DNA from 2 places in the Cupriavidus sp. GW823-FHT07B10 genome. Region 1 is predicted to be linked to the other one. Evidence: predicted binding sites of a transcription regulator. Region 1 holds the regulator's gene; the other holds the start of a gene.
The links. The regulator sigma-54, encoded in region 1, starts transcription at its own class of promoters, with help from an activator protein. The targets are predictions, from matches to a motif close to TGGCANGNAANCTGCTTT.
Positions count from the first base shown of each region.

Region 2: the regulator sigma-54 is predicted to act here: its motif matches at 2,721-2,738, upstream of AC1Q6V_RS02725 (pilin).

Region 1 covers NZ_JBXAGS010000001.1:373,152-388,637, forward strand. The annotation lists gene rapZ (RNase adapter RapZ) at 1-93, opposite strand, end outside; gene AC1Q6V_RS01870 (PsiF family protein) at 212-604, opposite strand; gene hprK (HPr(Ser) kinase/phosphatase) at 767-1,738, opposite strand; gene ptsN (PTS IIA-like nitrogen regulatory protein PtsN) at 1,820-2,275, opposite strand; gene hpf (ribosome hibernation-promoting factor, HPF/YfiA family) at 2,732-3,082, opposite strand; gene AC1Q6V_RS01890 (RNA polymerase factor sigma-54) at 3,131-4,612, opposite strand; gene lptB (LPS export ABC transporter ATP-binding protein) at 4,747-5,547, opposite strand; gene lptA (lipopolysaccharide transport periplasmic protein LptA) at 5,616-6,266, opposite strand; gene lptC (LPS export ABC transporter periplasmic protein LptC) at 6,334-6,963, opposite strand; gene AC1Q6V_RS01910 (KpsF/GutQ family sugar-phosphate isomerase) at 7,007-7,990, opposite strand; gene AC1Q6V_RS01915 (monovalent cation:proton antiporter family protein) at 8,132-10,111, shown strand; gene AC1Q6V_RS01920 (ribbon-helix-helix domain-containing protein) at 10,130-10,504, opposite strand; gene AC1Q6V_RS01925 (DJ-1/PfpI family protein) at 10,605-11,183, opposite strand; gene AC1Q6V_RS01930 (adenine phosphoribosyltransferase) at 11,400-11,972, shown strand; gene AC1Q6V_RS01935 (LysE family translocator) at 12,016-12,627, shown strand; gene AC1Q6V_RS01940 (Na/Pi cotransporter family protein) at 12,798-14,477, shown strand; gene AC1Q6V_RS01945 (adenosine-specific kinase) at 14,487-14,972, opposite strand; gene AC1Q6V_RS01950 (histidine phosphatase family protein) at 15,115-15,486, shown strand, end outside.
Region 2 covers NZ_JBXAGS010000001.1:540,116-555,601, reverse strand. The annotation lists gene AC1Q6V_RS02735 (glycine zipper family protein) at 1-282, shown strand, start outside; gene AC1Q6V_RS02730 (PglL family O-oligosaccharyltransferase) at 284-2,083, opposite strand; gene AC1Q6V_RS02725 (pilin) at 2,183-2,653, opposite strand; gene AC1Q6V_RS02720 (TerC family protein) at 2,971-3,666, opposite strand; gene sucD (succinate--CoA ligase subunit alpha) at 3,902-4,783, opposite strand; gene sucC (ADP-forming succinate--CoA ligase subunit beta) at 4,883-6,049, opposite strand; gene AC1Q6V_RS02705 (DUF2889 domain-containing protein) at 6,139-6,834, opposite strand; gene recX (recombination regulator RecX) at 6,978-7,454, opposite strand; gene recA (recombinase RecA) at 7,558-8,622, opposite strand; gene AC1Q6V_RS02690 (response regulator) at 8,849-9,538, shown strand; gene AC1Q6V_RS02685 (sensor histidine kinase) at 9,589-11,145, shown strand; gene AC1Q6V_RS02680 (DUF4212 domain-containing protein) at 11,142-11,477, shown strand; gene AC1Q6V_RS02675 (MFS transporter) at 11,721-13,418, shown strand; tRNA gene AC1Q6V_RS02670 (tRNA-Met) at 13,552-13,628, shown strand; gene AC1Q6V_RS02665 (YcbK family protein) at 13,737-14,324, opposite strand; gene AC1Q6V_RS02660 (L,D-transpeptidase family protein) at 14,355-15,486, opposite strand, start outside.

The sequences.
Region 1 (15,486 bases):
GTTGTCCACGCAGTAGTAGCCTGCGTCTTCGAGCACGTTCAGTGCGACGGACTTGCCGGAACCGGATATGCCGGTGATGAGGATGATGCGCATAGCAACTGAAGCATAGCATCACGTGATGAAGGCGTCATGACACCACGCGCAAAAGCAAACATGGCGAACCTCGCGGTTCGCCATGCTTTTGTCGTCAGCTTGCGGCGCTGGTTGCGGCTCAGGCTGCCTTGGACAGGCATTCCTTCATGTAGGCCTTGTATTCGTCGCCCTTCTTGCCCTTGCCCGACTTGCTGCAGGAGGCCATTTTCTCCTGCTGGGTCTTGGACGCGCCCTTGGACAGGCATTCCTTCATGAACGCCTTGCGTTCGTCGCCCTTCTTGCCGGCGGCTTGCGTATTGCAGGCCTTCATCTTGTCCTGCTGGGCGTTGGCTGCGGGCTTGTCCGGGGTAGCCGGGGTGGCGGGCGTGGCAGGCATGGCCGGCGTTGCCGGTGCGGTGGCCGCCGGCTTGGCTGGCGTCGCGGGGGTTGCCGGCGTGGCGGTGGTCTGTGCAAAAGCGCTGGCGGCGATCATCGGGGTGACCAGCGCGCACATCGCGATCAATTTCTTCATGCTTGCTCTCCTGGGTGTGGAAAACTTCATGGCCGCGCGCCATTGCCGGCGTTGCAGCTTCCGTAACGGGCGCGATGCCCATTACAGCACAAAACGGAGCATGCCTGAAGAACGTTGACGTTCTGCGTCAACGCCGTTGTAAGCAAATGAAAACGCCGGCGCTCAGAGCAAGCGGCCCTGGCCGCGCGATACTGCATCGGCCTGCATCGCGGCGCGCTGCCGGTCCATGAAGTCGCGCAGCGTATCGATGCCGCGCAGGCGCAGGATGGTGTTGCGCACCGCGGCCTCGACCAGCACGGCCAGGTTGCGCCCGGCCGCCACCTGGATCTTGACCATGTGGATCGGCAGGCCCAGCACGTCGAGGTATTGCGAATCGAGCGGCAGCCGCTCGAACTCGCCGTCATTGCGACGCACCAACTGCACCACCAGCTTGATCTTCATCTTCCGGCGCACCGCGGTCTCACCGAAGATGGTCTTGATGTCGAGCAGGCCCAGACCGCGTACTTCAAGCAGGTTCTGCAGCAGCGGCGGGCAGCGGCCTTCAATGAAATCCGGCCCCAGGCGCACGAAGTCCACGGCATCATCGGCCACCAGCCCGTGGCCGCGCGAGATCAGTTCCAGGCCCAGTTCGCTCTTGCCCAGGCCCGATTCGCCCATGATCAGCACGCCCATGCCCAGGATGTCGAGGAATACCCCGTGCATGGTCACGCGCGGCGCGGAGATACGCGACAGGTACAGGCGCAGGTGGTCGATCACCGCGGCCGACGACACCGGCGTGGTGAACAGCGGCGTGGACGAGCGCGTGCAGCGCAGTTCCAGGTCGGGCGGCGGCTCCATGCCGTCGGCGATCACCAGGAAGGGCGGCTCCAGCAGGATCAGCTCGCCCATCTGGCGCTTGCGGGTCTCGTCGTCCAACCGCTGGTAATAAGTGATCTCGGGCTTGCCGAGCACCTGGATGCGGTTGGGGTGGATCAGGTTCAGGTGGCCCACCAGGTCGGCGGCGGAGGTGGCTTCGCGGGCGAACTCCACATCGAAGGCGCGATCCGCACCTTCCAGGCCGGCCACCCACGAGAGTTTGATGTCGGCTGCGTTGTCGTCGAAGATGGACTGGGAGGTGACGCCGGTGAGTTCCATGCGGTATGACTGGTGGGGCGGTTTGCGAAGCGCCTTGGCGCCTGCCCGGTCTGGTGCCGGCCCGCTTGAGGGATCAGGGGATCAGGGATGCCATGCGATCAGCAACTGATGGACGGCATCGGGCGTGGGCAGCGTGGCCAGCCCTTCACGCATGTCGCGGTCGGAAAGCAGTTGCGCGATTTCGGACAGGATTTCCAGGTGCTGCTGCGTAGCCTGTTCGGGCACCAGCAGGAAGATCAGCAGCGATACCGGCTTGCCATCGGGCGATTCGAACGGAATTGGTTCGGCCAGGCGCATGAACGCGGCCAGCGGCTGCTTCAGGCCCTTGATGCGGCCGTGCGGGATTGCCACGCCGGCGCCCAGGCCGGTGGATCCAAGCGACTCGCGCGCGAACAGGTTGTCCGTCACGATGGCGCGCGCCACACCATGGTTGTTCTCGAAGAGGAGCCCGGCCTGCTCGAACACACGCTTCTTGCTGGTGACGCTGACGTCGAGGGTGATGTTGCCGGGTGGCAGCAATTTGGCCAAACGATTCATGGGCGATGCGCAGGATTTCAGTTAGCGGGCGGACCGTTCCGCCGGGCAGTGGGCTGGCTCCGGCCTGCCGTTGGCCTGGCCGGAGGCGTCCGGCCCATTATAGAGCAGCGACTACTCCCGCATTGTGCAGCGCAACGGGGCAAGCCGGTGCAGAAAGATACATGGTGATGCAATGGTGCCTCCGCGGCGGGGAGCCGGTGCACCGGTGCGGGGCACGGCCAGGATTCCCTCTCTTTGTATGGCGCAGCATACACCTTGGCGCAGCGCTTGCGAACACCCTTGCTCATTCGGGTGAAAAGCATCGGCTCCGGCGCCACAGCCGGGCCGCGCCGCCAGTGCGGGCGCGGCATGCCGGCGGCAACCGGGAACGCGAGGGCGCAAAAAAGCCGCGCTTCTTGGCGCGGCTTGCCTGTTCAATCCTGATTCAGCAGCCCGCTGCGGGGCTGCCGGGCACGGTCATTGCTGCATTTGCGCTGCGGCCATCTGGTACTTGACCGCTTCGCGGTCGTGGCCTTGCACGCGATCCTTGTAGCGGATCACCTGACGGTCCAGCTTGTCGACGAGTGCGTCGATCGCTGCATACAGGTCTTCGTGATGCGCTTCGACAAAGATGTCCTTGCCCTTGAGATGTAGATTGATTTCCGCGTACTGACGCCGGTCCTTTTCCTTATGGTTGTCGACAGAGAGCAGCACACTAACGCCAATGACTTGATCGAAATGCCTGACGATTCGCTCCAGCTTCGTTTCCACGTACTCACGCAGAGGGGGCGTGATGTCCAGGTGGTGTCCACTGATCTTGAAGTTCATAGCGCTTCTCCTTCTGAAAGAGCCTCACCAGGCAGGCGGTGGGCTCGGCTACAAAGACTTGCGGAGATTGACTGCGGGGATCTTCAGGGCTTCGCGATACTTGGCAACGGTGCGGCGTGCGACAACGAAGCCTTGTTCGCCCAGCAGTTCGGCAATGCGACTGTCGGAAAGGGGATTCCTCGGGTCTTCGGCTCCTATCAGTTGCTTGATCAAGGCGCGGATGGCCGTTGACGAAGCCGCGCCACCGGTTTCGGTGGACACGTGGCTGCCGAAGAAGTACTTCAGTTCGAAAGTACCCATCGGCGTTGCCATATATTTATTGGTCGTCACCCGGGAGATGGTTGACTCGTGTAAACCCAGTGTATCGGCAATCTCCCGCAAAACCAAGGGGCGCATGGCGATTTCGCCGTGGCTGAAAAAGTTCTTTTGACGCTCGACAATGGCCTGCGAGACACGCAGGATTGTGTCGAACCTCTGCTGGATGTTCTTGATCAGCCAGCGCGCCTCCTGCAGCTTCTGCTGCAGCCCGGCGGTGCCGGACTCACCCTTTGCGCCACGCAGGATTTGCGCATACATGTCATTGATGCGCAGCCTCGGCATCACATCCGGATTGAGCTGCGCGATCCAGCCGCCGCCACCCTTGCGCACGAACACGTCCGGCACCACGAAGTCCGCCTCCGGGCGGCTGTATGCATGGCCGGGGTAGGGCGCCAGCGAGCGGATCAGTTCGTGTGCGGACTTCAGCGCCGCTTCATCCACCTGCAGCGCCTTCTTCAGCCGCGTGTAGTCGCGTACTGCGAGCAACTCCAGGTGGTTGGTCACGATGTTCAGGGCCAGTTCGCGCTGCGGGTGCGTCAGGCGCCGCAACTGCAGGGCCAGGCACTCGGCGGCGTTGCGCGCGCCCACGCCGGGCGGGTCGAAGCTCTGCAGCAGCGTGAGGATGGCGTGGACCTCCTCGATCTCGAACTCGAGTTCTTCCGGCAACTCCGTGCAGATCTCCTCAAGCGATGCGCTCAGGTAGCCATCGTCGTCGAGCGATTCGATCAGGAAGATGGCCAGGCCCTTGTCGCGCGCCGAGATCTTCAGCGGCGTGAGCTGTTCCATCAGGTACTCGCGCAGCGTTGGCTCGGCTTCGCGCAGCTGCATCGGCGTTTTTTCGTCCTCGTCGCCCTGGGGGCGGCGGGCAAAGTCGTCCAGGCTCCAGTCGCTGCTGCCATAGTCGTCGCCGTTGCCGCTGTCGCCATAGCTGTCGTCGTCAGCCGCGCCGTCGGCGCGGGCCTCGCCATTGCCCTGCGGCTCTGCCGGCGCGGGCGCCGGTGCGCTCTGCAGGTTGACCGAGCCGTCGGCCGCCACGCGCAGCGGGCTTTCGATCCAGTCGTTCTCGCGTTCGAGCAGAGGGTTTTCCGTCAGTGCCTGTTCGACCTCTTGCTGCAGTTCCAGCGTGGAAAGCTGCAGCAGCCGGATCGACTGCTGCAGTTGCGGGGTCAGGGCCAGATGCTGGGAAAGGCGGAGCTGTAGCGACGGTTTCATGCGACCTATTCTATGCGCATCTTTCCGTTGTTGGAACGGAAATTGCTATCGCTTATGCGGTCTGATCGCTGCTGGCTGTGGCAGGCCCACGTGCGCCCGCGAATAGGCCTGCCGCTCCATGGCAGGCCGCTGCATCACATGCGGAAGTTCTCGCCCAGGTAGACGCGCCGCACTGCGTCATTGGCGATGATTTCCTCGGGCTGGCCCGCGGCCAGCACCGTGCCTTCGCTGATGATGTAGGCGTGGTCGCAGATGCCGAGCGTCTCGCGCACGTTGTGGTCGGTGATCAGCACGCCGATATTGCGTGCCTTGAGGAAGCTGACGATGCGCTGGATCTCGCCCACGGCGATCGGGTCCACGCCGGCGAAGGGTTCGTCCAGCAGGATGAAGCGCGGCGACGACGCCAGCGCGCGCGCGATTTCCACGCGGCGGCGCTCGCCGCCCGACAGCGACAGCGCCGGGTTGTTGCGCAGGTGCGCGATCTGCAGGTCGTCGAGCAGCGAATCCAGGCGGCGCTCGATCTCGGCCTTGGGCAGGGGCTTGCCGTTGCTCACCTGCAGCTCCAGCACCGCGCGGATGTTCTCTTCGACGTTGAGCTTGCGGAATACCGAGGCTTCCTGCGGCAGGTACGACAGCCCCATGCGCGCGCGCTCGTGGATCGGCAGGCCGCTGATGTGGTCGCCGTCGAGCACGATATCCCCTTCGTCCAGCGCCACCAGGCCCACGATCATGTAGAAGGAGGTGGTCTTGCCCGCGCCGTTGGGCCCGAGCAGGCCGACCACCTCGCCGCTCTTCACGTCGAGCGAGACGTCCTTGACCACCGTGCGCGAGCCATAGCGTTTCTTCAGGTGGCGCACGACCAGCGTGCTGCCGCCGGCAAGGACGGTGGAGGCTTCGACGGAAGGCTTGTCGGCGATGGTTGCGGTATCGGTCATTGGCACAGTCTGGCGTTCAGGCGTTTCTGGCGCCGGCCGCATGCGATGCACGCAGCCGGCGCCAGGCGTCAGGGTTTGTTGGCAGGCGCGGGCGCCGGCTTCAGGTCCAGCGGCGAGCCGCCGCTGCCCGTGGCGCCGGCCTTCTGGTCCTGGCGCGGCGACAGCACCGCGCGCACGCGGCCGGACGGATTGGCGGCCGCGGCATCGCCGCTACCGCCGCCGGCAGCCGTGTAGAACTCCTTGCGGCTGTCGTAGGTCAGCACCGCGCCGCGGATCTCGTCGACCTGCTTGGCGCCCTGCAGGCGCGCCATGCGGGCATTGCCGATCAGCTTGGAGTACTCCTGCTTGCCGTCGTACTCGATGCGGTCGCCCCAGCCGTCGATGTATTCGTCGACGCCTTCGCGCTTCTGCCGGATGTAGGCCTGCTTGCCCGGCTTGGCGGTGGCCACCGCGAACTGGTAGCCCTCGGGATCGGTGCGCAGTTCGGCGGCGTCGGACTTCAGGATCATGGTGCCCTTGGTCAGCACCACATTGCCGGTCAGCGTATAGATCTGCTTGACGTCGTCATAGCTGGCGTTGTCCGCCTCCAGCACCATCGGCTTGTCGCGGTCCGCGCGCTCGGCCAGGGCGGGCTGGGCCAGCAGGCCGAAGGCCATGGCCAGGGCGAGCAGGGCCGGGGCGGTGCGTCGACGGGACGATGTCGTCAGGGAAGCAGTCATGTTGGCAGGGTTGCTTGAGGGCGTCTGGGTACGTTGGTGCGGGTTGGTGCGGCCCCCGGGCCGGGGCTCAGGACCCCGGCGCGCGGCCAGGGGTCGGCCCGGTGATGATGGTGCCGCGTACATTGCCGAGCAATTGTACTTCGCGCGTGACGTTGTTGAAGATCAGGCCGTTGGCGGTCATCACCGACGGGCCGCGCGTCAGCTTGACCGGCTTGTCGGTCTTGACGATGTCGTCATTGACCAGCAGCTGGAAATAACTGGATGCGGCGGTCAGCTGCGGGTCCTTGGACACGTCCACGCCCTGCTGGCGCATGACGAAGCCGTTGCCGTACAGGTCGATCACCGAACCCTCGGCGTTCATGCGGCCCATATCGGCGCGGGCGGTGACCGGCGGGCGGTCCGGCTCATACGCGCGCATGGCGGGCCGGGTCACCTCGTAGGTCTGGTCATCCTCGAAATGGACCATGCGCTCGCCGGTAAAGCGGATTTTGGTGCTGCCGTCCGGCGCCAGCTCAGTGGCCGAGAAGCGGTCCATGAAGTAGTCGGGCTCATGCTTCTTGGCGCTTTGCGCGGCCGGGTCTTCCTTGGGGGAGTTGATCTGGACCAGCCAGAACGTGCTGCCCGCCACGAAGGCCATCAGCAGCAGCGGCAGCAGCCGCATGACGATGCCGCTGAGGGAGGCGAGGAGTGCCTGCATGGTGTCCTTGGCGTTGTGCCGGTTGTGCCGGGCCCGCGCCCGCTCAGATGACCTTGGCGCGGGTCAGGTCGTGGATATGCAGCGCGCCGGTCAGGCGGCCGTCGTCATCCACCACCAGCAGCTGGTTGATGCGGTTGGCCTCCATCACCTGCACCGCTTCGACGGCGAGCTGGTTCTCGTTGACCACGTGCGGGTTGCGGTGCATGACGTCGCCGATGGGAACGGTCTTCCAGTCGCGCGGGGTTTCCAGAAGGCGGCGCAGGTCGCCGTCGGTGAAGACGCCGATGGCGTGTCCGTCCGGGTCCACCACGGCGGTCATGGCCATGCCCTTGCGGGTGATTTCCATCAGCGCCTGGGCCAGCGGGGTGTTTTCACGCACCTCGGGCACGGCGTTGCCGGTGCGCATCACGTCGCGCACATGGGTCAGCAGCTTGCGCCCGAGCGCGCCGCCGGGGTGCGAGCGCGCGAAGTCTTCCTCGCCAAAGCCGCGCGCATCGAGAACCGCCACTGCCAGCGCATCGCCCAGCGCCAGCGCCGCGGTGGTGCTGGCCGTCGGCGCCAGGTTCAGCGGGCAGGCTTCTTTCTCGACCGCCGCGTCCAGGTGGACGTCGGCCAGCTTGGCCAGGTTGGAGTCGGGGTTGCCGGTGACCGAGATCAGCCGCGCGCCGATGCGCTTGACGATCGGGATGATCGACAGCAGCTCGCCGGTCTCGCCCGAATTGGAGAAGGCGATCAGCACGTCGTCGCGCGTGACCATGCCCAGGTCGCCGTGGCTGGCTTCGGCCGGGTGCACGAAGAACGCCGGCGTGCCGGTAGAGGCCAGCGTGGCCGCGACCTTGCGCCCGATATGGCCGGACTTGCCGATGCCCGAGACGACCACGCGCCCGGTGCATTGCAGGATCAGCAGCACGGCACGGGCAAAGTCGCCGTTCAGGCGTCCGGAAAGTGCGGAAACCGCATCGGCTTCGGTCTGGAGAGTGTCGCGGGCGAGCCTGAGTGCTCGATCCGCATCGAAATTGGCTATCATGGCGACGAAGTATACCAACGAATGCGATGGCGCCTGGCCCGACCCATGGCGCACGTCGTGCTTGCCGTGCTCGCCGTATTTTGCCGGCAGGGTGCCCGTGCCGGGTCGGACGTGCGCCTGGCCGGTCACCCAGACCGCCTGATGCATTCTCCGCTGGAACTGACCCTGGTGCTGCTGGCCGCCGCCGTCTTCGGCGTGGTCGCATTCCGCATGCTGCAGCTGCCGCCGATGCTCGGCTACCTGGCCGTCGGCATCCTGATCGGCCCCCATGCGCTGGGGCTGGCCAGCGACACCGCGCAGACCAAGTACCTGGCCGAATTCGGCGTGGTCTTCCTGATGTTCTCGATCGGGCTGGAGTTCAACCTGACCAAGCTGCGCTCGATGAAGCGGCTGGTGTTCGGCCTGGGCGGCTCGCAGGTGGTGCTGTCGATGCTGGCGGTGGTGCCGGCCAGCTGGGCTTTCAACTGGCTGTTCCCGCTGTCCTGGCAGGCGTCGGTGGCGCTGGGCGGGGCGCTGGCGATGTCTTCCACCGCGATCGTCTCCAAGATGCTGTCCGAGCGCATGGAGCTTGAGAGCGAGCAGGGCCGCAATATCATCAGCATCCTGCTGTTCCAGGATCTGGCGGTGGTGCCGCTGCTGATCGTGATCCCGGCGCTGTCGCGCGATCCGGGCGACCTGATGGTGGCGCTGGGCCTGGCCACGGTCAAGATCGTGGTGGCCCTGGGCGTCATCTTCTTCCTGGGCCAGCGCCTGATGAGCCGCTGGTTCCACGTGGTGGCGGCGCGCCGCTCGCAGGAACTGTTCATGCTGAACCTGCTGCTGGTGACGCTGGGCATGGCGGCGCTGACCGAGCGGCTGGGCCTGTCGATGGCGCTGGGCGCCTTCATGGCGGGCATGCTGATCTCCGAGACGCCCTACCGCCACCAGGTGGAAGAGGACATCAAGCCGTTCCGCGACGTGCTGCTGGGACTGTTCTTCGTCACCATCGGCATGCTGCTCAATATCCGAGTGGTGCTCGACCACGTATGGCTGGTGCTGGCGCTGCTGGTGGTGCCGGTGCTGTTCAAGCTGGTGCTGATCGCGCTGCTGGCGCGGGTCTTCGGCTCGCGCCAGGGGGTGGCGATCCGCACCGGGCTGGGGCTGGCGCAGGCCGGCGAATTCGGTTTCGTGCTGCTGAACCAGATCGACGGCCTGAACCTGGTCGACCCGGTGCTGATCCAGGTGATCCTGGCATCGATGCTGCTGTCGATGCTGGCCGCGCCCTTCCTGATCCAGTACAGCGACGCCATCGTGCTGCGCTTTGCCGCCAACGAATGGCTGATGCAGTCGCTGAACATGACCCGCATCGCCGCGCAGAGCCTGCAGACCGAGAAGCACGCGATCATCTGCGGCTTCGGCCGCAGCGGGCAGAACCTGGCGCACATGCTCGAGCGCGAGGGCATCAACTACGTGGCGCTGGACCTGGACCCCGATCGCGTGCGCGAGGCCGCCGCGGCCGGCGATACCGTGGTCTACGGCGACGCGGGCCGGCGCGAGGCGCTGATCGCCGCCGGCATCCACCGTGCCGCCGCCCTGATCGTCACCTATGCCAACACCCCATCGGCGCTCAAGGTGCTGCACCACGTGCAGGAACTGGCGCCGGCGCTGCCGGTGATCGTGCGCACGGTGGACGATTCAGAGCTCGACACGCTGCAGAAGGCCGGCGCCACCGAAGTGGTGCCCGAGATCATCGAGGGCAGCCTGATGCTGGCCTCGCACGCGCTGGTGCTGTTGGGCGTGCCGATGCGGCATGTGCTGCGCGGCGTGCAGGAGGCGCGCGACGCGCGCTACAGCCTGCTGCGCGGCTATTTCCACGGCCGCGACGATGATGAGGACATGGTCGAGCGCGATTCGGTACGGCTGCATTCCGTGTCGCTCGGGCCGCAATCCACGGCGGTGGGGCGGCGTCTTGGCGTGCTGGGGCTGGAGCGGATCGGCGTGGAGGTGACCGCGGTGCGCCGGCGCGGCATCCGCGCCTTCGATCCGGAGCCCGAGACCGTGCTGGAGCCGGGCGATATCGTGGTGCTGCGCGGCCCGCCCGAGGCGCTGGAGGCTGCGGAAACGCGCATCCTGAACGGCTGAGCCGGGGCGTCGTGCGCGTCAGTGCGGACGCGCCTCGACCCAGGATTCCGGCAGGTTGTCGAGCACGGCGCGTGCGTCCAGCGAGCGGATCGGCACGCTGGCATCGGCCGGGATGCGGCCTTCGCCCTGCAGCATCAGGTAACGCAGGCAGCACACGCGCAGGAAGGACGAGAAATTGCCGGCCACCGCCTCGCTGCCGCGATGTTCGGTCAGTTCATCGTGCAGGCGCGTGATCAGCTGGTTGACGGTCATGTCGTCGCGCCGCGCCAGTTCTTCCAGCACCTCCCAGAACAGGCTCTCCAGCCGGATGCTGGTGGCCACGCCATGCAGGCGCAGCGAGCGCGACTGGCTTTGGTACGACGCCGGATTGGCGCGGATAAAGATTTCACACATGGATGCTCCCGTGCGGGCGGCGCAGCCTGCGGGCATGTGCACGGCTCGCGGATGGGGCGGGCCGTGCCTTCACGCGTGGGGGCGCCGCGTGCGGAAAGCTCTAATGTACGATCCGCGTGCCCAGCACGGCAAGGAACTGCGCCAGCCAGGCCGGATGCGCGGGCCAGGCCGGGGCCGTGACGAGGTTGCCGTCGGTATGGGCCTGGTCGACGGGAATATCGGCATAGGTGCCGCCGGCCAGCTTCACCTCGGGCGCACAGGCCGGGTAGGCGGAGCAGGTCTTGCCTTCGAGCACGCCTGCCGCGGCCAGCAGCTGGGCGCCGTGGCAGACCGCGGCGATCGGCTTGTCCGCCTGGGCGAAGTGGCGCACGATCTCCAGCACGCGCGCGTTCAGGCGCAGGTATTCCGGCGCGCGGCCGCCGGGGATGACCAGTGCGTCGTAACCGGCGGGGTCGATCTCGGCAAAGCTCGCGTTGAGGGTGAAGTTGTGGCCGCGCTTCTCGGTGTAGGTCTGGTCGCCCTCGAAGTCATGGATAGCGGTGGCGCAGGCGTCGCCCGCCTGCTTGTCCGGGCAGGCCGCATGCACGGTGTGGCCGACCATCTGCAGTGCCTGGAACGGCACCATGGTTTCGTAGTCTTCGGCGTAGTCGCCCACCAGCATCAGAATCTTCTTTGCCATCGCGCTCTCCTGTATGGTTACGGGTGTCCGGCGGGTGCCGGACGCGGCAGCCCGGCCCCTGGCCAGCCAAGCGGGCCGGCAGGGCCATTGTGCTGGCCGCCCCGATGGCGCGGGTGGTAACTGGTTACCGCGCCGGCGGCCATCCTGCCGCGACCCACTGCGACCCCTCTTTCTGATTGGCGCGCCACGCTGCGCGCCTACCGTTTCCAGACCCCTATGGCAGAGTCCATCATCCAGTCCCCCGAGCTCGGCGACGTCACCGGCTACCTGCGCGAGCGCATCCGTACGGTGCCGGACTGGCCCATGCCGGGCGTGATGTTCCGCGACATCACCCCGCTGCTGCAGAACCCCAAGACGCTGCGCGTGCTGATCGATGTCTTCGTGCACCGCTACATGGATGCGCAGCTCGACCTGGTGGCGGGCATCGACGCGCGCGGCTTTATCCTGGGCGCGATCGTCGCGTATGAGCTGAACCTGGGCTTCGTGCCGATCCGCAAGAAGGGCAAGCTGCCGTTCCAGACCGTGGCCGAGGAGTACGAGCTGGAATACGGCAGCGCCACCGTCGAGATCCATGCAGACGCCTGCAAGTCCGGCGACCGCGTGCTGCTGGTCGACGACCTGATCGCCACCGGCGGTACCATGATGGCCGGACGCAAGCTGCTGGAGCGCCTGGGCGCGACGGTGGTGGAGGGCGCCGCCATCGTCGACCTGCCCGAACTGGGCGGCTCGAAGCTGCTGCAGGACGGCGGGCTGCCGCTGTTCACCGTGTGCAAGTTCGAAGGGCACTGAGCCACGCTGACCGGCCCGCAAGATTTCCACGCAAGGAGACCCCATGCCTGACCTGTTGCTGTTCCTGCTGACTTCGATTGCCGTGACTGTGGCCCCGGGGCCCGACAACCTGCAGGTGCTGGCGCGCGGCATGGCGCAGGGCCGGCGCGCGGGGCTGGTCGCGGCACTGGGCTTTTCGGTCGGGTGCCTGTTCCACACCGTGATTGCGGCGGTGGGGCTGGCCGCGGTGCTGCGCTCGTCGCCGCTGGCGTTCCAGCTGATCAAGTATGCGGGCGCGGCCTACCTGATCTGGATCGGCATCCAGGCGCTGCGCGCAAAGGGCGGGCTGGCGCAGGGCGGTGATGTCGATGCGGTGCCGCTCGCGCGCGTGTTCCGCCAGAGCGTGCTCGGCAACATCATGAATCCCAAGGTGACGCTGTTCTTCCTGGTGTTCCTGCCGCAGTTCGTGCGCGCCGATGCCGCGCACCCGGGGCTGCAGTTCCTGCTGCTGGGCGTGGTCTTCATGCTGCAGACGGCGGTGGTGTTCTCGCTGTTCGGGCTGTGCGCGGGCTGGCTGGGCGCCTGGCTGCGCCGCCGCCCGGCCACCGGCCGCTGGCTGGACCGCGCCGCCGGGGCGATCTTCGTCGGGCTGGGGATCAAGGTCGCGCTGCCCTGAGCGGCGCCGCTGGCGCGCATCCGCGCGCCGGTGTTGCCCATTGCCCGCGCGCCGCGCCCATGCCGTTGCCGCTGTCGGGTGACGGGCGCATAATGCCTCATTGACAACTACACGATGACCGGGCCTAGCCTCCAGGGGTTTTGTCGGCACTGGTCACACAAAGGCGCACCATGGGCGTACTCCTTCACCTGCTATCAGGCGTTGCCCTGCTCGTCTGGGGCACCAACATCGTCAAGGTCGGCATCCTGCGCGTCTACGGCGCGAACCTGCGCCATGTCCTGTCGACCAGCGTCTCCAACCGCTTCACCGCCTTCCTTGCCGGGCTCGGCGTCACCGGGCTGGTCCAGAGCAGCAATGCCACCGCGGTCATCGTCAGCTCCTTCGTCGGCCAGGGCCTGATCGCCGTGGCACCGGCGCTGGCCATCATGCTCGGCGCCAACGTCGGCACCGCGCTGATGGTGCAGGTGTTCTCGCTGGACCTGTCCTGGCTGTCGCCGCTGCTGATCTTTGTCGGCGTGATCTGCCATCTGACCTGGAAGGGCAGCAGGGCCGGCCACGTCGGCCGCGTGCTGATCGGCCTGGGCCTGATCACGCTGGCGCTCGAGCTGATCTCCATCGCCACCCGTCCCGTGGTGCAGGCTGCCGGCGTCAAGGTCTTGTTCGCCTCGCTGACCGGCGACGCGGGGCTGGACATGCTGGTCGGCGCCTTCCTGACCATCCTGTGCTATTCCAGCCTGGCCGTGGTGCTGTTCTGCGGCGCGCTGGCCTCGGCCGGCGTGGTGTCGATCCACGTGGCGCTGGCGCTGGTGCTGGGGGCCAACCTGGGTTCGGGCATCTCGGCGCTGCTGACCACCTCGGGCAACAACCAGCCGGGCAAACGCGTGACGCTGGGCAACCTGCTGTCGCGCCTGCTGGGCTGTCTGGTGGCGCTGCCGCTGCTGGGCCAGGCCGAGGAGCTGCTGGCGCTGCTGGACCATGACCCGCAACGGCTGATCGTCAATTTCCATCTGCTGTTCAACGTCGCGCTGGCGGTGCTGCTGCTGGGCGCCACCGCGCCGCTGGCGCGGCTGTGCGAGAAGGTACTGCCCGGGCGCAACACCGGCGACAGCCAGGTCACGCCGCGCCACCTCGATACGGCCGCGCTGTCCACGCCCACGCTGGCGCTGGCCAACGCCGCGCGCGAAGTGCTGCGCATCGGCGACCGCGTCGAGCAGATGCTGGACAACATGCTGCGCGTGCTGCGCACCAACGACGCCAAGCTGGCCGACGCCACCTGCCGCATCGACAACGAGGTGGATGACCTCTACACCGCGATCAAGCTCTACCTGACGCGCATCAGCCTGGAAGCGCTGGACGAGCGCGACGGCCAGCGCTGGACCGAGATCATCTCGCTCACCATCAACCTGGAACACGCGGGCGACATCATCGAGCGCATCCTGCTCGATACCAAGGACAAGAAGATCGCCCACAACCTGATGTTCTCGGAGGCGGGAATGCAGGAAATCGCCGAGATGCACGCGCGCCTGGTCGCCAATCTGCGGCTGGGCCTGTCGGTGTTTCTCAACGGCGACCTCAAGAGCGCCCAGGCGCTGATGGCGGAAAAAGCGAACTTCCGCGAGCTGGAGCGCAAGTACGCGCGCACCCACCTGCAGCGCGTGGCGGTGCAGACCGCCGAGAGCATCGAGACCAGCTCATTGCACCTGGATGTGATCAGCGAGCTCAAACGGCTGAATTCGCTGTTCTGTGCGACGGCTTATCCGGTGCTGGAGCAGGCTGGGGTGCTCAACCGCAGCCGGATGAAGGAAGACGATGTGCCGGCGGTGCCGGCGGTGCAGGCAGCGCAGCACTGAGCGGCGACGCTAGAGCTTGTAGCCGAACTTCCGCAACAGCGCCTTGCGCTCGGCCACATCGGCATCGGTCTCGATCCCCAGCGGCGAGGCACCATCGATCACGCCCACCACGCCGCGTCCGGCATCGGTCTGGGCGATGATCACCTCGGTCGGGTTGGCCGTTGCGCAGAAGATGCGGCACACCTCCGGCACTGCCCGCACCGCGGCCAGCACGTTGACCGGAAAGAACCCGTCGCCGAGGAAGATCACGAAGGTATGCCCGGCGCCGATGGCGCGGGCGTTCTCGCAGGCCAGGTCGATCAGGTCTTCATCTGTGCCCGACCAACGCACCAGGCGCTTGCCCGAGGCCTCGCAGAACGCCAGCCCGAAGAGGATGCCCGGGACCGTGCCGACCAGCGCCTCGTGCAGGTCTTCCACGGTCTTGATGAAATGCGAATGGCCGAAGATGAAGTTGGTGGCTTCCGGCTTGGTGACCGGTACGACCGTCAGTTCCATGGCTGGCTCCAGAATGGCGGCGCGGCTTGCCGCCATCCGGTTCATGGTAGGGCGCGGGGTGGTGAATGCAAGCGGGCAGGGATCCTCGCATGGCACGCGTACCTGCTATACCGGATGGACTGGCCCGTCACCGGAGACGCCGATGCCGCTTGTTCGCCTCTTCCTCGCATGGCTTGCCATGGCGCCGTGCGTGGCCGCCGCCCAGGTCGTTCCGGCATCACAGGGCGAAATCGCCGTCAGTGAACTGAAGCGCCCCAATGTCGTCGTCGTGCTGCGGCATGCGAGTGCGCCGGGGGTCGGCGATCCGCCGGGCTTCAAGCTGGACGACTGTTCGACCCAGCGCAACCTGGACGCGAACGGCCGGCAGCAGGCGGCGAGGCTCGGTAGCAGCTGGAAGGCGGCGGGCTTCCGGCCGACGCGGGTCTACAGCAGCGCCTGGTGCCGCTGCCAGGACACCGCCCGCCTGATCGACCTGGGTCCGGTGCGGGTCCAGCCATTGCTCAATTCATTTTTT
Region 2 (15,486 bases), 170 kb from region 1:
CTGGGCGCAGCGGCGGGCGCGGCGTTCAATGGCGGATCGGGTGCGGCGGTGGGTGCGGGCGTCGGCCTGCTGACTGGCGCGGCGGTCGGCGCTGGCAATGCCCAGTACGCCGGCTACGGCACGCAACAGCAATACGATGCCGCCTACGTACAGTGCATGTACGCCAGCGGCAACCGCGTGCCGGCCCCCGGACGCGTCGCCGCTGCGCCGCCGTCACCACGGTACTACTACTATCCGCCGCCTCCGCCACCGGTCTATTACAGCCCGTATCCGTACTACTAGGTCAGTCCCGGCGCCATTCGGAATACCGACGCGAACGGTCGCCGACCCATGCGCAGAATGCCTGCGGGCGTTCGTCTGGCGTCAGGTCGCGGCAGGCCTTCGCAATCTCGGCGTATTGCGCGACTTCATCGCCAAGGTAGTACCAGCGCAGCCGTTCCATCCACTGGCGGCCTTGCGCAGGATCGCCGGTCAGCGCCAGCAGCCATGCGGTGCGCGCGATCATGGTCGGCGTAGGCAGCAGGTGGACGGCGGCGATGTGGGCGGGCAACAACTCTGCCGCATTGGCCGGCGTAATGGTGGCCAGGCCGGCAGCGTCGGCCTGCGCGTGCTGGCGGAACCAGAAGCGCGGCATCGGCAAGGCGTTGCGGCCTTCGCTGCTGGCGTATTCGCGGGCTTCGGCGCGGCGGTAGTCTTGCCACATGGTGGCCAGCACGGCCACAGCCACCACGACAAACGCGAGCGCCAGCCCACGTGCCACTGGCATCGGCACGCGCCAACGCCCGAAACCCGACGGCTCCAGCCAACCGAGCATGAAGCAGAACGGCAGGAAGAAATAGAGATAATGCAGCGGGTATTCGAGCATCGAATGCGCGCACAGCATCGCCAGCCAGGTGAGAACCAGCACGGTCTGCTTGCGCTCTTCGCTATCGCCGTGCCACAAGCGAACGCGAATCACGCGCCATAGCCACGCCAGCAGGATCAGGCCTACGCCGGCGGTACCGACGATGCCCGTCTTTGCCAGCAGGTCGAGGATGGCGTTGTGGGCGTGCAGGGACATCTCCACCTTCACGCCGACTTGCTGCAACTGCTGGAATTGCGCCCAGCCGAACTCGCCCCAGCCGACGCCGAACCACGGGTGGGAGCGGAACATTGCCAGCGCGTGGGTCCACAGTGCGCCGCGCGCGGACATCTGGTCTTCGGCTTCGAGTTGCGCGATGGTGTCGAACAGACGCCAGTCGAAGGCTTGCCCTGCGGCGCGGATTGCGGGTTGCAGGATCAGTAGCATCGCCACCATTGCTACGGCTGCGACGAGCAGACCGACTGGCCGCTGCATTGGGTCCGAGTCGCGCCGCCCGCCTCGCGTGAGCCACGCCGCGACCAGCGCGTAGATCGCAGCGAGGCCAACATGCAGCACGCCAGTGCGCGAACCGGATAGCACGATGCCGCTTTCCAGCAGGGCCACGGCGGCTAGCCACATCGGGAAACGTAGGCGGCCACGCGAGGCCAGCCACACGGATGCCACCAGCGCCAGGCCTTCAACGGTGGCCTGGTGATTGGGCTGGTTCAGGTTGCCCCACAGGCGGCGGTTGTTGTCGTAGAAATAGCTGGAGACGAGGCCGAAGGCGCGGGGTTCGAGATGGAACAGCTGCACCCATTGCGTGAGGGTGCCCAGCAGGCCGGCGATGAAGAAGGCGGTGGCGAGGGTGTCTCCGATGTTCTGAGTGGATGCCGCAGGCGTGCCTCGGTACGACCATGCGGCGCATGTCACCGCTGCGCCCAGGAACAGCGTGAGGATGGTGGTGAGGCGGCTACCAGTGATGTCGTGATGGCCAGTGGCGCCCGAGACAAGTCCGACGACGACCAGCCAGAGAAACAGCAGTGTCACCCACGGCAGCGACACTCCAGGCGATGCCACTGGGCGGCGACCCGCATGGATCGCGAGGACGGCGAGCGCGCAGAGCGCGGCGGTCCATTCGCCGTAGAACGTCGCGAGCGGCAGCGTGTGCCGGGAGACTAGCAGGGGAAAGACGATGGCTGCGATGAGGGCAGCCGACGGGATGTTGGTCCGGGACGGCGGCATTGAGGCGCCTGGTTAGGGGAAAGGCGCATGATAGCTTGGGCGCTACCTAAAGAAAAAGCGCCCGAAGGCGCTTCTTCTTTAGGTAGCAATCAGACAGAATCAGATACCCGTTTTTGCCTTGGTACAGGGCGCGGCACCAGTGTTGGTAGCTGCCCATTTAATCGCGTTCGCGTTGCTAGTATTGTCCGGAGTCAGCGTGACTTCACAACCGAGCAGTGCAGCCTTACCCGTCATCACAACTGCCCCGGTCTTCGCGGTCAAGGTTACAGTGGCATTGGTCGGCGCCGGAAGTGCCGGATAGCCAGTGGCCGTCTTCAAGAGTACATCAGTATCGCATTTGGCATCGATTACGCCGTTATTGACTTGACTGCACTCAGCGATGGCCATTTTCAAAGGGGCAACTTGCGAATAGACGTCCGACCAACGCGACCGCGTCACATAATCCTGATACTGCGGAATCGCAATAGCCGCCAAAATACCAATGATCGCCACCACGATCATCAGTTCGATCAGCGTAAAGCCCTTCTGGACACGACGGCCCAGCTTCTTCAGTTGTTGTACCCGTTGCATGATTTGACCCCTCGAAGAGATTTTAGTTGAGCGTTGCACGTCTTCGGTTTCGTGACGCGGGGACTATTGAGCAGTAACCGTGCCAGCGGCATCCCCCATCGGTTGGGGGTGAAAAGCGACAAATTTCGTCACCCATCAGGGGGATGCATGCCGTATGCGCCAAAATTTGTCACTTGCGCTCGCTACCGCCGCGCGAAGCGACAAAATGTGCGATCACTCACATGAGTTAGTTGGCCAAGGCACCGACGGCCGCCTTGCGGCGCGCCAACGAAAAAGGGCGGCCAGCTGGCCGCCCTTCTCGCCTGGGCGAAATCTCGTCAGGCGGCCTGTGCCGACCGGCGGCTCAGCAGCTTGCCCATGATCACCACCATGATCGCGCCGGCGGCGCCGAATACCAGGTGGGCGTGCGGCACGTGGACTTCGAACCAGGCGGCGTCGACCGGGTCGCTGACCAGCATTTCGCCGGCCAGGTAGCCCAACAGCGCGGCACCCAGCACGATGATGACCGGGAAGCGCTCCATGACCTTGAGCAGCAGCGTGCTGCCGAACACGATCAGCGGGATCGACAGGCCCAGGCCGATGATCAGCAGCATCAGCTGGCTGCCCTCGGGGCCCTTCTGCGCGGCGGCGGCCACGGCCACCACGTTGTCGAGCGACATCACCAGGTCCGCGATCAGGATGGTGCGGATGGCGGCCCAGATATTGTCCTTGCCGTCGTGGCCTTCCTCATCGTCATCGCCGGTCAGCAGTTGCACGCCGATGTAGACCAGCAGCACGGCACCGACGATCTTCAGGTACGGCAGGCTCAGCAGCTTGACCGCGGCCACGGTCAGCACCACGCGCATGATGATGGCGGCGGCACTGCCCCAGAAGATGGCTTTCTTCTGCTGGGCGGGCGGCAGGTTGCGCGAGGCGAGCGCGATCACCACCGCGTTGTCGCCGGACAGGACGATATTGGTCAGGATGATCGATCCCAACGCAATCCAGAATGTGGTGGAAGACAGCAGTTCCACGGGAGGGCTCCTCGAATTTTATAGGTTGCACACCCGTCATCTGACGGGATTTCGGATGTCTCGAAACACGGACATGACTGTTTACCGCACGAACCTTTCGATTAGATTTCAATCCTGTAATGTTTCGTGCCGGAAGCCACGCCGAATCCGTCCTCCAGAATGACAATGCCCCCGCGCGGGCGGGGGCATTGCCTGGTTCGCCATTCCAGCGCTCGCTGGAATGGCGAGGTACGACTTACAGCATTGCCTTCAGCAGGCGGCCCATCTCCGACGGGTTCTTGGTCACCTTGATACCGCAGGCTTCCATGATTTCCAGCTTGGCCTGGGCGGTATCGGCACCGCCCGAGATCAGCGCGCCGGCGTGGCCCATGCGCTTGCCCGGAGGCGCGGTCACGCCAGCGATGAAGCCAACCACCGGCTTCTTCATGTTTTCCTTGATCCAGTAAGCCGCGTTGGCTTCGTCCGGACCGCCGATCTCACCGATCATGACCACGGCGTCCGTTTCCGGATCGTCGTTGAACATCTTCATCACGTCGATGTGCTTCAGGCCGTTGATGGGGTCGCCACCAATGCCGACAGCCGACGACTGGCCCAGGCCCAGCGCGGTCAGCTGGCCCACGGCTTCGTACGTCAGCGTGCCCGAGCGCGACACTACGCCGATGCGGCCCTTGCGGTGGATGTGGCCCGGCATGATGCCGATCTTGATTTCGTCCGGCGTGATCAGGCCCGGGCAGTTCGGTCCCAGCAGCAGGGTCTTCTTGTTCTCGCGGCGCATGCGGTCCTTGACTTCCATCATGTCGCGCACGGGGATGCCTTCGGTAATGCAGACCACCAGGTCCAGGTCGGCGTCAACGGCTTCCCAGATCGCGGCAGCGGCGCCTGCGGGCGGCACGTAGATGACCGACACGGTGGCGCCGGTCTGGGCCTTGGCGTCCTTGACGCTGGCGTAGATGGGAATGCCTTCGAAGTCTTCGCCGGCCTTCTTGGGGTTCACGCCTGCTACGAAGGCGTTCTTGCCGTTGGCGTAGTCGCGGCAGCCACGGGTGTGGAACTGGCCGGTCTTGCCGGTAATGCCCTGGGTGATGACCTTGGTGTCTTTGTTGATCAGAATCGACATGCTGTAATCCTTTGCTTGGCTACGAGCGGCGCGCACAGGGGCTCAAGGGAGCGCCTGCGCACCGCCCGCGTTCGCGTATGGTTGCGTTCGTGCGACGGCTTACTTGCCAGCGGCAGCGGCCACCACCTTCTGGGCGGCTTCTTCCATCGTGTCGGCCGAGATGATGGGCAGGCCCGAGTCGGCCAGCATCTTCTTGCCGAGGTCTTCGTTGGTGCCCTTCATGCGCACGACCAGCGGCACCGTCAGGTGCACGGCCTTGGAAGCGGAGATCACGCCTTCGGCGATCACGTCGCAACGCATGATGCCGCCGAAGATGTTGACCAGGATGGCCTGCACGTTCTTGTTGCTCAGCATCAGCTTGAAGGCTTCGGTCACCTTCTCGGTGGTGGCACCGCCGCCCACGTCGAGGAAGTTGGCCGGCTCGCCGCCGAACAGCTTGATGGTGTCCATGGTGGCCATGGCCAGGCCGGCGCCGTTCACCAGGCAGCCGATGTTGCCGTCCAGCGAGATGTAGGCCAGGTCGAACTTCGAGGCTTCGATTTCGTTGGCGTCTTCTTCATCCAGGTCGCGGTAGGCAACGATTTCCGGGTGACGGAACAGCGCGTTCGAGTCGAAGTTGAACTTGGCGTCCAGCGCGATGACCTTGCCGTCGCCGGTCAGGATCAGCGGGTTGATTTCAGCCAGCGAAGCGTCGGTTTCATAGAACGCCTTGTACAGGCCTTGCAGGGCCTGGCGGGCTTGCGCCACGCTCGTGTCGGGCACGCCGATCTTGCGGGCGATGTCGTCGGCTTCAGCGTCGGTCAGGCCAACCGACGGCTCGATGATCAGGGTGTGGATCTTTTCCGGGCTGTGGGCGGCGACTTCTTCGATGTCCATGCCGCCTTCGCTCGAGGCCATCAGCGCGACCTTCTGCGAAACACGGTCCACCACCAGCGAAACGTACAGTTCCTTCTTGATGTCGGCGCCTTCTTCGATCAGCAGACGGTTGACCTTCTTGCCTTCCGGGCCGGTCTGGTGCGTGACCAGCTGCATGCCCAGGATGTTCGAAGCGTAGGTCTTGACGTCGTCGATGCTCTTGGCAACCTTCACGCCGCCGCCCTTGCCGCGGCCACCCGCATGAATCTGAGCCTTGACGACCCACACCGGGCCGCCGAGCGTTTCTGCGGCCTTCAGGGCCTCGTCAACCGAGAACGCGGGGATGCCGCGCGGAACCGGCACATTGTATTTGCGCAGGATTTCCTTGCCTTGATACTCATGGATATTCATGCGTGTTTCCTTTCGGGTAGGCGTAAAAGGTAGAAGGGAAGAATCTGAAAGAAGACGAACTCTCTCGTCAGGCTGGCCAATCCTGAGAATCAGCCGGAGGTGCCGGTCGGCCGCTCGGCCGGGACAGCGTCGTTGCCATCATTGCCGCGGTCGCCATTGGCCGCGGGCGGCGCCTGAGGCGCAGTTGCGACGGCAGGTGCTGCCTCGGCCCGTACCTTGGGCGTCGGCTGGTGACCATACCAGCGCGGGTAAAACTGACGAACCACCTCGCCATCGAAACGCAGGGCGTGGCAGCCGTTCAACTGATAGGGCGGCTCCGGATTCGGGTCGTCCTCGCCGTTGTCGCGGATATTGATGACTTCACCGGCAAAGGCCTGGATCGCCGTGCTGGGCAGCACGCCAGCGGCCTCGGTCAGGTGTGAGCAACCGTGCATGCCGCCCAGGCGCTCGCGCACGGCCTTGCGAAAGCCCTTGCGCAGGTTCAGGCCGATCAGCTTGCGGTAAGCCGGGCCGATCGTGTCGCAATGAGATGGATACGGCACCCAGTCCGAGCAGGCCTCGGCATCCAGCACCGTCATTTCCTCATTGATCGTGACGCGCAACCACAGGTCGTGCAGGGGCTGGCCTACCGGGCGGACGCGGTCGCCGGCCAGTTCGATGTCGCGAGGCTTGGTGTCGGTCAGGCGCACCTCGATATCCCACAAGCCGTCCTCTCTCTGGTACGCCTCGGCCGTAATGGCGCGACGGTGACGCTGGGAGCGGTTGACGGGCTGGGACAGAGGCATGGCCAGGCTGGAAATACGGGGGCTGGGGAACGGCGGTGCCGGAGCACCGAAAACCGGGGGAGTTTAACATGCCGCGCCGCTTTGGCCGGGAACATCCTTGTGCAGCAACTGTCGCAGCGGGATTGTCGGCCGACCATGGCGCATCAGGCCTCGCCACCGTCGTCGCCGTAGTCTTCGTCCGCACCCTGGATGATCTTGCCGACGACCGAACGCGAGAACCCGCGCGCCACCATGAAGCGGATCTGCCTGGCCCGCGCTTCGGGCGTGTCCGGCGGGGTGCCGAAGCGCTTGCGCCAGACCTCACGGGCGCGCTCCACTTCCGTGGCGCGCAGCCGCTCCTGCAGATCGCCCAGTTGCTCGCTGCCGAGCTTGTGGGTCTTGGCTTCCTGCATCACGCGCGCGGTGCCGTAGCGGGCGCCGCGGCGGTGCACCAGGCTGTCGGCAAAGCGCTGGTTCGACAGCCAGTTCTCGCGCTCCAGCGCGTCCAGCAACTGCTCCAGCTGCTCGGCCGACTCGGCATGCGGCGCCAGCTTGCGCGCCAGCTCGGCACGGCTGTGCTCGCGGCGCGACAGGTAGCCGACGGCGCGGGCCTTCAGCGAAAGCGGGGGACGGGTTGCCATGGGTTGCCGGAATCTGTGGATGGAGGGGATCCGCGCCAAGCAAAAAGGCCGGGGCATCGGCGATGCCCCGGCCTTCCGGATGGCGCAATGGCCGCTGGCGCGGTCAGTCTTCGACCGCTACCGGCGTGGCAGCCGCCGTGGGGTTCATGGCCACCACGCCCAGCGCCGCGCGCACCTTGTTCTCGATCTCGTCGGCGATGTCAGGGTTCTCGCGCAGGTATTCGCGCGCGTTGTCCTTGCCCTGGCCGATCTTGTCGCCGTTGTAGCTGTACCAGGCGCCGGACTTTTCGACGATCTTGGCGTCCACGCCCAGGTCGATGATCTCGCCCTGGCGCGAGATGCCCTGGCCGTAGAGGATGTCGAAGAAGGCTTCGCGGAACGGCGGCGAGACCTTGTTCTTGACCACCTTGACCTTGGTCTCGTTGCCGATCACGTCGTCGCCCTTCTTGATCGAGCCGATGCGGCGGATATCCAGGCGCACCGAGGCGTAGAACTTGAGCGCGTTGCCGCCGGTGGTGGTTTCCGGCGAGCCGAACATCACGCCGATCTTCATGCGGATCTGGTTGATGAAGATCACCAGGCAGTTGGTGCGCTTGATGGTGCCGGTCAGCTTGCGCAGCGCCTGGCTCATCAGGCGGGCCTGCAGGCCGGGCAGCGAATCGCCCATTTCGCCTTCGATTTCGGCCTTGGGCACCAGCGCCGCCACCGAGTCGATCACGATCAGGTCGATCGAGCCCGAGCGCACCAGCGCGTCGGTGATTTCCAGCGCCTGTTCGCCGGTGTCCGGCTGCGAGATCAGCAGGTCGCCGACGTTGACGCCCAGCTTGTTGGCGTAGCTGACGTCCAGCGCATGCTCGGCGTCGATAAAGGCGCAGGTGCCGCCCAGCTTCTGCATCTCGGCCACGACCTGCAGCGTCAGCGTGGTCTTGCCCGACGATTCCGGACCATAGATCTCGACCACGCGGCCGCGCGGCAGGCCACCGACGCCAAGCGCGATGTCCAGGCCGAGCGAACCGGTGGATACCACCTGAATGTCCTTCTCGACCTCGCCGTCGCCCAGGCGCATGATCGAGCCCTTGCCGAACTGCTTCTCGATCTGGGAGAGCGCGGCGGCAAGCGCCTTCTGCTTCTCGGCGCTCACGCCGGCACCTGCCTTCTTGTCGTCCATGGTCGTCCTTGAATCAATGGTGTATAAATAGGCCGCATGTGGCGCGGCACCGGCATTTTCCGGCTCCAGCGCCGGCCCGGCTGTCTGCGCGGCCGCTCTCCAGGGGGTCTCCCCGGGCAGCCCCAGCGGAACGTGCGGGTACTGTATAAAAAAACAGTATGCTTGGCAAGCCCCATCGCGCCCCATTCCGCCGGCGCCGGCTATGCCGGCCAGGGTGGAGACAACCATGCGCATTCTGATCGCCGAAGATGACGACGTGCTGGCGGACGGCCTGACGCGCTCGCTACGCCACTCGGGTTACGCCGTCGACCACGTCACCAACGGCCTGGAAGCCGATTCCGCGCTGTCGACCCAGACCTTCGACCTGCTGATCCTGGACCTGGGCCTGCCGCGCATGTCCGGGCTGGAAGTGCTCAAGCGCCTGCGCGCGCGCGGCGCCATGCTGCCGGTGCTGATCCTGACCGCCGCCGACAGCGTCGACGAGCGCGTCAAGGGCCTGGACCTGGGCGCCGACGACTATATGGCCAAGCCCTTTGCCCTGTCCGAGCTTGAAGCGCGCGTGCGCGCGCTGGTGCGGCGCGGCGCCGGCGGCGGCGCCACGCTGATGCGGCACGGGCCGCTGGCCTACGACCAGGTCGGACGCATCGCCTATCTCAACGAGCAGATGCTGGACCTGTCCGCGCGCGAGATCGGGTTGCTGGAGATCCTGCTGACACGCAGCGGCCGCCTGGTATCGAAAGAGCAGCTGGTGGACCACCTGTGCGAATGGGGCGAGGAAGTCAGCAACAACGCCATCGAGGTCTACGTGCACCGGCTGCGCAAGAAGATCGAAGTCGGCGGCATCCGCATCGCCACCGTGCGCGGGCTTGGCTACTGCCTGGAGAAATTCCAGCCGGCGGTGGCCACGCATCACTGATCCGACCCCACCGCAGGCCACGCGACTGACCTGAGCGCAACCTCGCCGAGATGAGCCTGCTGCGACTGCCCTGGCGGCGCGTGCCCCGCCCCGCGCCACCCCCTCCTTCCGCCGCCCCGGCCCCGGACACTACCGACCAGGATCTGGCCGACGCGTTGCCGCACCTGGAGGAAAGCGCGGCAAATTCCGCGCCGCGCTCATTGTTCGGTGAGATCCTCGACTGGATGCTGGCGCCGCTGCTGCTGCTCTGGCCGATGAGCATCGCGGTGACCTACCTGGTGGCCAAGTCGATCGCCAACGGGCCCTTCGACCGCGCGCTGGAAGCCAGCGCCATCGTGCTGTCGCAGCAGGTGCGCGAGGTCAACGGGCGCATCACGCTGCAGCTGCCGCTGTCGGCGCGCGAGATCCTGCGCGCCGACGAGACCGACAACATCTACTACCAGGTGGTCGGCAAGCGCGGCGAATACATCGCCGGCGACCACGACCTGCCGCTGCCGTCCGAGGAGGACCAGGGCCACGCGGGGCTGGTGTCCCTGCGCGATGACCGCGTGGCCGGCAACGACGTGCGCGTGGCCTACACCTATATCGACCTGAAGCAGGTCAGCGGCAGCCAGCCGGTGCTGGTGCAGGTGGCCGAGACGCTGGACAAGCGCGCGCGCCTGGCCAACGAGATCATCAAGGGCGTGATCCTGCCGCAGTTCGTGATCCTGCCGCTGGCGGTGGTGCTGGTGTGGTTCGGGCTGTCGCGCGGGCTGGCGCCGCTGACCGCGATCCAGCAGCGCATCCGCGCGCGCAACCCCGGCGATACCAGCCCGATCGACGAACGCGCCGCGCCGCAGGAAATCACGCCGCTGGTGGGTTCGTTCAACGACCTGCTGGCGCGCCTGGACCAGTCGGTGCAGACCCAGAAGCGCTTTATCGCCGATGCCGCGCACCAGATGAAGACGCCGCTGGCGGGCCTGCGCATGCAGGCCGAGCTGGCGCAGCGCGAGCAGTCGCCGGAAGAGCTGCGGCGCTCGCTGGCGCAGATCGCCGGCAGCTCTGAGCGCACCGCGCACCTGGTCACGCAGCTGCTGTCGCTGGCGCGCATGGAAAACCTGGCGGGCACCGGCGGCATGGCCGCGCTGGACCTGGCGGCGCTCGCGCGCGAGGTGGTCAAGGACTGGCTGCCGCAGGCTTGGGCGCGCGACATCGACCTGGGCCTGGATGCCGACGAACATCCGGTGATGGTGCAAGGCAACCGCCTGATGCTGACCGAGATGCTGAACAACCTGCTCGACAACGCCATCCGCTACACGCCGCGCGGCGGGCACGCCACGGTGCGCGTCAGCGCCGATGCCTTCGAGCCGTTCGCCTACCTGGATGTGGAAGACACCGGCCCGGGCATTGCGCCGGCCGAGCGCGAGCGCGTGATGGAGCGCTTCTACCGCGTGCTCGGCACCAATACCGAAGGCAGCGGCCTGGGCCTGGCCATCGTGCGCGAGATCGTGCAGCAGCACGGCGGCGACGTCCAGATTTCCGACCACGTCTACCAACAATCGCCACGGCTGGCCGGCGCGCATTTCCGCGTGACGCTGCGCCGGCCCGACTACCTGCCGCCCGCATGAACGACAGCCCCGCCCCCGATAGTGCCGAAGCCCGCCAGCGCCAGGCCTGGCGGCGCAACCTGCGCTGGATCTGCGGCCTGCTCGCGATCTGGTTCACCGTCACCTTCGTGGTGGCATGGTTTGCGCGCGACCTGCGCTTCGACTTCTTTGGCTGGCCGTTCTCGTTCTGGGTCGGCGCGCAAGGCGCGCTGGTGGTCTACGTGCTGATGGCCGCGCTCTACGCCTGGCGCATGAACCGCGCCGACGGCGAAGCGGACGCCGATAGCCTGGCCGCGCCCGCCCCTGCGCCTTCGCAGGGCGCCTCGCGCGGAACAGGCACTGATGCTGCATAGCCGCAGCCCTGCAAAGCGCGCCATTCCGCCACACAAGTGAATTGCGCCCCGCAGCGCAGCAGCCAAACTCGCGCCCACGGCTAGCGTATACCCCGATATTCTTTGACGATTCCGTGCCCCGTTCTGTCAGAACGCAGTAAGTTTCGCCACCCACAATCCTCTGCAACTCAGGCATAGCGGCCAGCCGCGCGGTCTTTCCCGCGCCACGCCCACCCGAGATCCATTCCAGACGGAGGAGACAATATGGCAAACGTGCAAAACGTTGCGGTGCCCGCAGGGGGCGCGCAGAACGCACCGATGACAGCCGAAGAGCGCAAGGTGATCTTTGCCTCATCGCTGGGCACGGTGTTCGAGTGGTACGACTTTTATCTCTACGGCTCGCTGGCGGCAATCATTGCCAAGCAGTTCTTCGCCGGACTGGATCCCACCTCGGCCTTCATCTTCGCGCTGCTCGCATTCGCCGCCGGCTTTATCGTGCGGCCGTTCGGCGCGCTGGTGTTCGGCCGCCTGGGCGACATGATCGGGCGCAAGTACACCTTCCTGGTGACGATCCTGCTCATGGGCCTGTCGACCTTCATCGTCGGCCTGCTGCCGGGCTATGCCACCATCGGCTGGGCCGCGCCGATCATCCTGATCGCACTGCGCATGCTGCAAGGCCTGGCGCTCGGCGGCGAGTACGGCGGTGCCGCCACCTACGTGGCCGAGCACGCACCGCACGGCAAGCGCGGCGCCTATACCTCGTGGATCCAGACCACGGCCACGCTGGGCCTGTTCCTGTCGCTGATCGTGATCCTGCTGTGCCGCGAAATGACCGGACCCAACTTCGAGACCTGGGGCTGGCGCATCCCGTTCCTGGTGTCGATCCTGCTGCTGGGCGTGTCGGTATATATCCGCCTGTCGATGAATGAATCGCCGGCGTTCCAGCGCATGAAGGCAGAGGGCAAGACCTCCAAGGCCCCGCTGACCGAGTCCTTCGGCCAGTGGCGCAACCTGAAGATCGTGATCCTGGCCCTGCTCGGCCTGACCGCCGGCCAGGCCGTGGTCTGGTACACCGGCCAGTTCTATGCGCTGTTCTTCCTGACCCAGGTGCTCAAGGTCGATGCCAAGACGGCCAACCTGCTGATCGCCGGCGCACTGGTGCTCGGCACGCCGTTCTTCATCTTCTTCGGCTCGCTGTCGGACAAGATCGGCCGCAAGTGGATCATCATGGCGGGCTGCGCGCTGGCCGTGCTGACCTACTTCCCGCTGTTCAAGGCCATGACCCACTACGCCAACCCGGCTCTGGAGCGCGCCCAGAAGAGCGCCCAGATCGTGGTCACCGCCGACCCGAAGCAGTGCTCGTTCCAGGGCAGCCCGATCGCCCGCGAGATCGACTTCCGCAGCTCCTGCGACATTGCCAAGCGCACGCTGGCCCAGGCATCGGCCAGCTATGAAGTGGTCGAGGCCCCGGCCGGCACCGTGGCCACGGTCAAGATCGGCGACAAGGAGATCAAGGCCTTCGACGCGCAGCTGGTGAACGGCCACAGCTTCGACGAGCCCAGCAAGAAGCAGATCGCGGCGTTCAAGAAGGAGGTTGGTGAATCGATGGCCTCCGCCGGCTACCCGACCAAGGCCGACCCGGCACAGATGAACACGATCATGGTGCTGGTGATCCTGGTCATCCTGGTGATCTACGTCACCATGGTGTACGGCCCGATCGCCGCCATGCTGGTGGAGCTGTTCCCGACCCGCATCCGCTACACCTCGATGTCGCTGCCCTACCATATCGGCAACGGCTGGTTCGGCGGCCTGCTGCCCACCATCTCGTTTGCGCTGGTGGCCCAGAACGGCAACATCTACTACGGTCTCTGGTACCCGATCATCATCGCAGCCATCACCTTCGTGATCGGCGCGCTGTTCATCCGCGAGACCAAGGACGTGAACATCTACGCCAACGACTGAGCAGTCGTCCGGCACTAACGGAAACGGCAGGCCATTCGGCCTGCCGTTTTTTTATGCATGGGCCCTTCGTGCAAAATCTTCACACGAAGGTGTTGACAGCATCGAAAGCCCAGGTATAATCTCAGTCTTCGTTGGCGAATTAGCTCAGTCGGTTAGAGCGACGGAATCATAATCCGCAGGTCCGGGGTTCGAGTCCCTGATTCGCCACCATCTATTTAAAAAGCCGCGATCCCGCATGGGTTCGCGGCTTTTTGCTTTGGGTCGTTACCAGGGCGCGCAAACGAGAACCGCCCATCATGGGGCGGCCACAGACGACGCTTACCAGTAACGCACGCGCCCGGTATCGATGTGCACGAACTGGTCAGACTCATAGAAGCCGACGCCCCCGCCCTGCAATGACTTGGCCGCGTCGCGCACGTCCGCCAGCGGCACGCCGGCCAGGCGGATGTCGATGGCCTTGCCGTCCATGTGCAGGCTGTGCCTGGCCACGCCGCCGCCGCGCGTGTTGCGCAGGCGCGAATTGGTGGTCGGACTGCGGTAGCCGGAAATGACCTGGAACGGCTGGTCGGTGCCAAGCTCGCGGCGGACCTGGAACAGCAGGTCGAACAGTTGCGGGTCGATCATGCCGACCTTGCCGGAATAGTGGTCGCGCAGGAAGCCGTTGAGCGTAGTCAGCGCGTCGGGCACGAAGCGGTCGCCAACGGCATAGACCAACGACACGCGTTCGCCGGTGTGGGTGTGGTCGAACGCCAGCGTGCGGGCGTCCGGCAGGCCAGCCAGGGCCCGGTTTGCAGGCAGGCCTGCCAGCGCCTGGCGCGGCGCCAGCGGCATCAGGCCGGCGGCAAGGGCCAGGCCTCCGGCGGTATGAAGAAAGCGGCGGCGTGCCTGGCGCGTCGCATCAGTCATGGTACTTCCTCTGAATGTGCCAGTGGCGCCTCAGCGGGTGGTGCCAGAGGCGCTTGCAATAGCTGGTTGCTGGGGCCGTCCGTTGCGTTGCCGCAGTGCCTTCTCCAGCAATTTGTCGTGACCGTAAATGTCAGGCAAGAAGGATACACGACCATCGGCGCGCGCAATGACCGTGCCGTAGGCCAGCACCACCGGCAAGGGCTGCTGCAGGCGCACCGTATTGGACTTGCCACGCGTCATCGCTTCGCGGATCCGGGTCTCGTTCCAGTCCGGCATATCGTGCAACACGAACTGGGCCAATGCTACTGGGGCTTCCACGCGGATGCAGCCATGACTGAAGTCGCGCCGGCCGCGCTTGAACAGCTGCGGCGAGGGCGTGTGGTGCAGGTAGATGTTCTCGTTGTTGGGAAACACGAACTTGATATCGCCCAGCGCGTTCAGCGGGCCCGGCCGCTGGCGGATGCGCATGCGGCCGTTCAGCACTGCCTCGAGATTTTCCTCGGACAGCGTGGTCACGGCCTTGCCGTCGCCGGTGACGAACTCCAGGCCCTGCCGGTTGAAATAGGCCGGATCGCGGCGCAGGTGCGGCACGGTCTCGCGGCGCGCGATCGAGGGCGGGATGTTCCAGTACGGGCTGAACTCGATGTAGCGCATATCCTCCTCGAACAACGGCGTGCGCGTATCCAGTGCCTTGCCCACGATCACCTTCATCTCGAGCTTGATGTCGAGCTTGCCGTCGCGGATCTCATAGGCGCGCAGCATGAATTCCGGCACATTGACCACGATCATGCGCGGACCGTCCAGCGGCGTCCAGCGCAGCCGCTCCATGGTCAGTTCGATTTGCCGCACACGGCTGGCGATGGGCAGGTTGAGTTGTGCCAGCGTGGCCGCGCCGATCACGCCGTCGGCCTCCAGGCCGTGGCGCGACTGGAACGCCTTGACGCCGTCGACCAGGGTCCCTTCGTAGCGGGCCGGCACCTGGGTGCCGGCGGGCAGGTCGCCCAGCGCAACCAGGCGTGCAGCCAGCGCCGCGGCACCGGCCCAGGGCTGGCCCGGCGTCAGCTTGCTCGCCGGCAAGGGTGGCAGCGGCTGCCCCCAGGCCGGCTGCTTCGCGATCTCGCGGTACCGCGCCAGGGCCTCCCGCAGCGTGCCATAGAGCGGG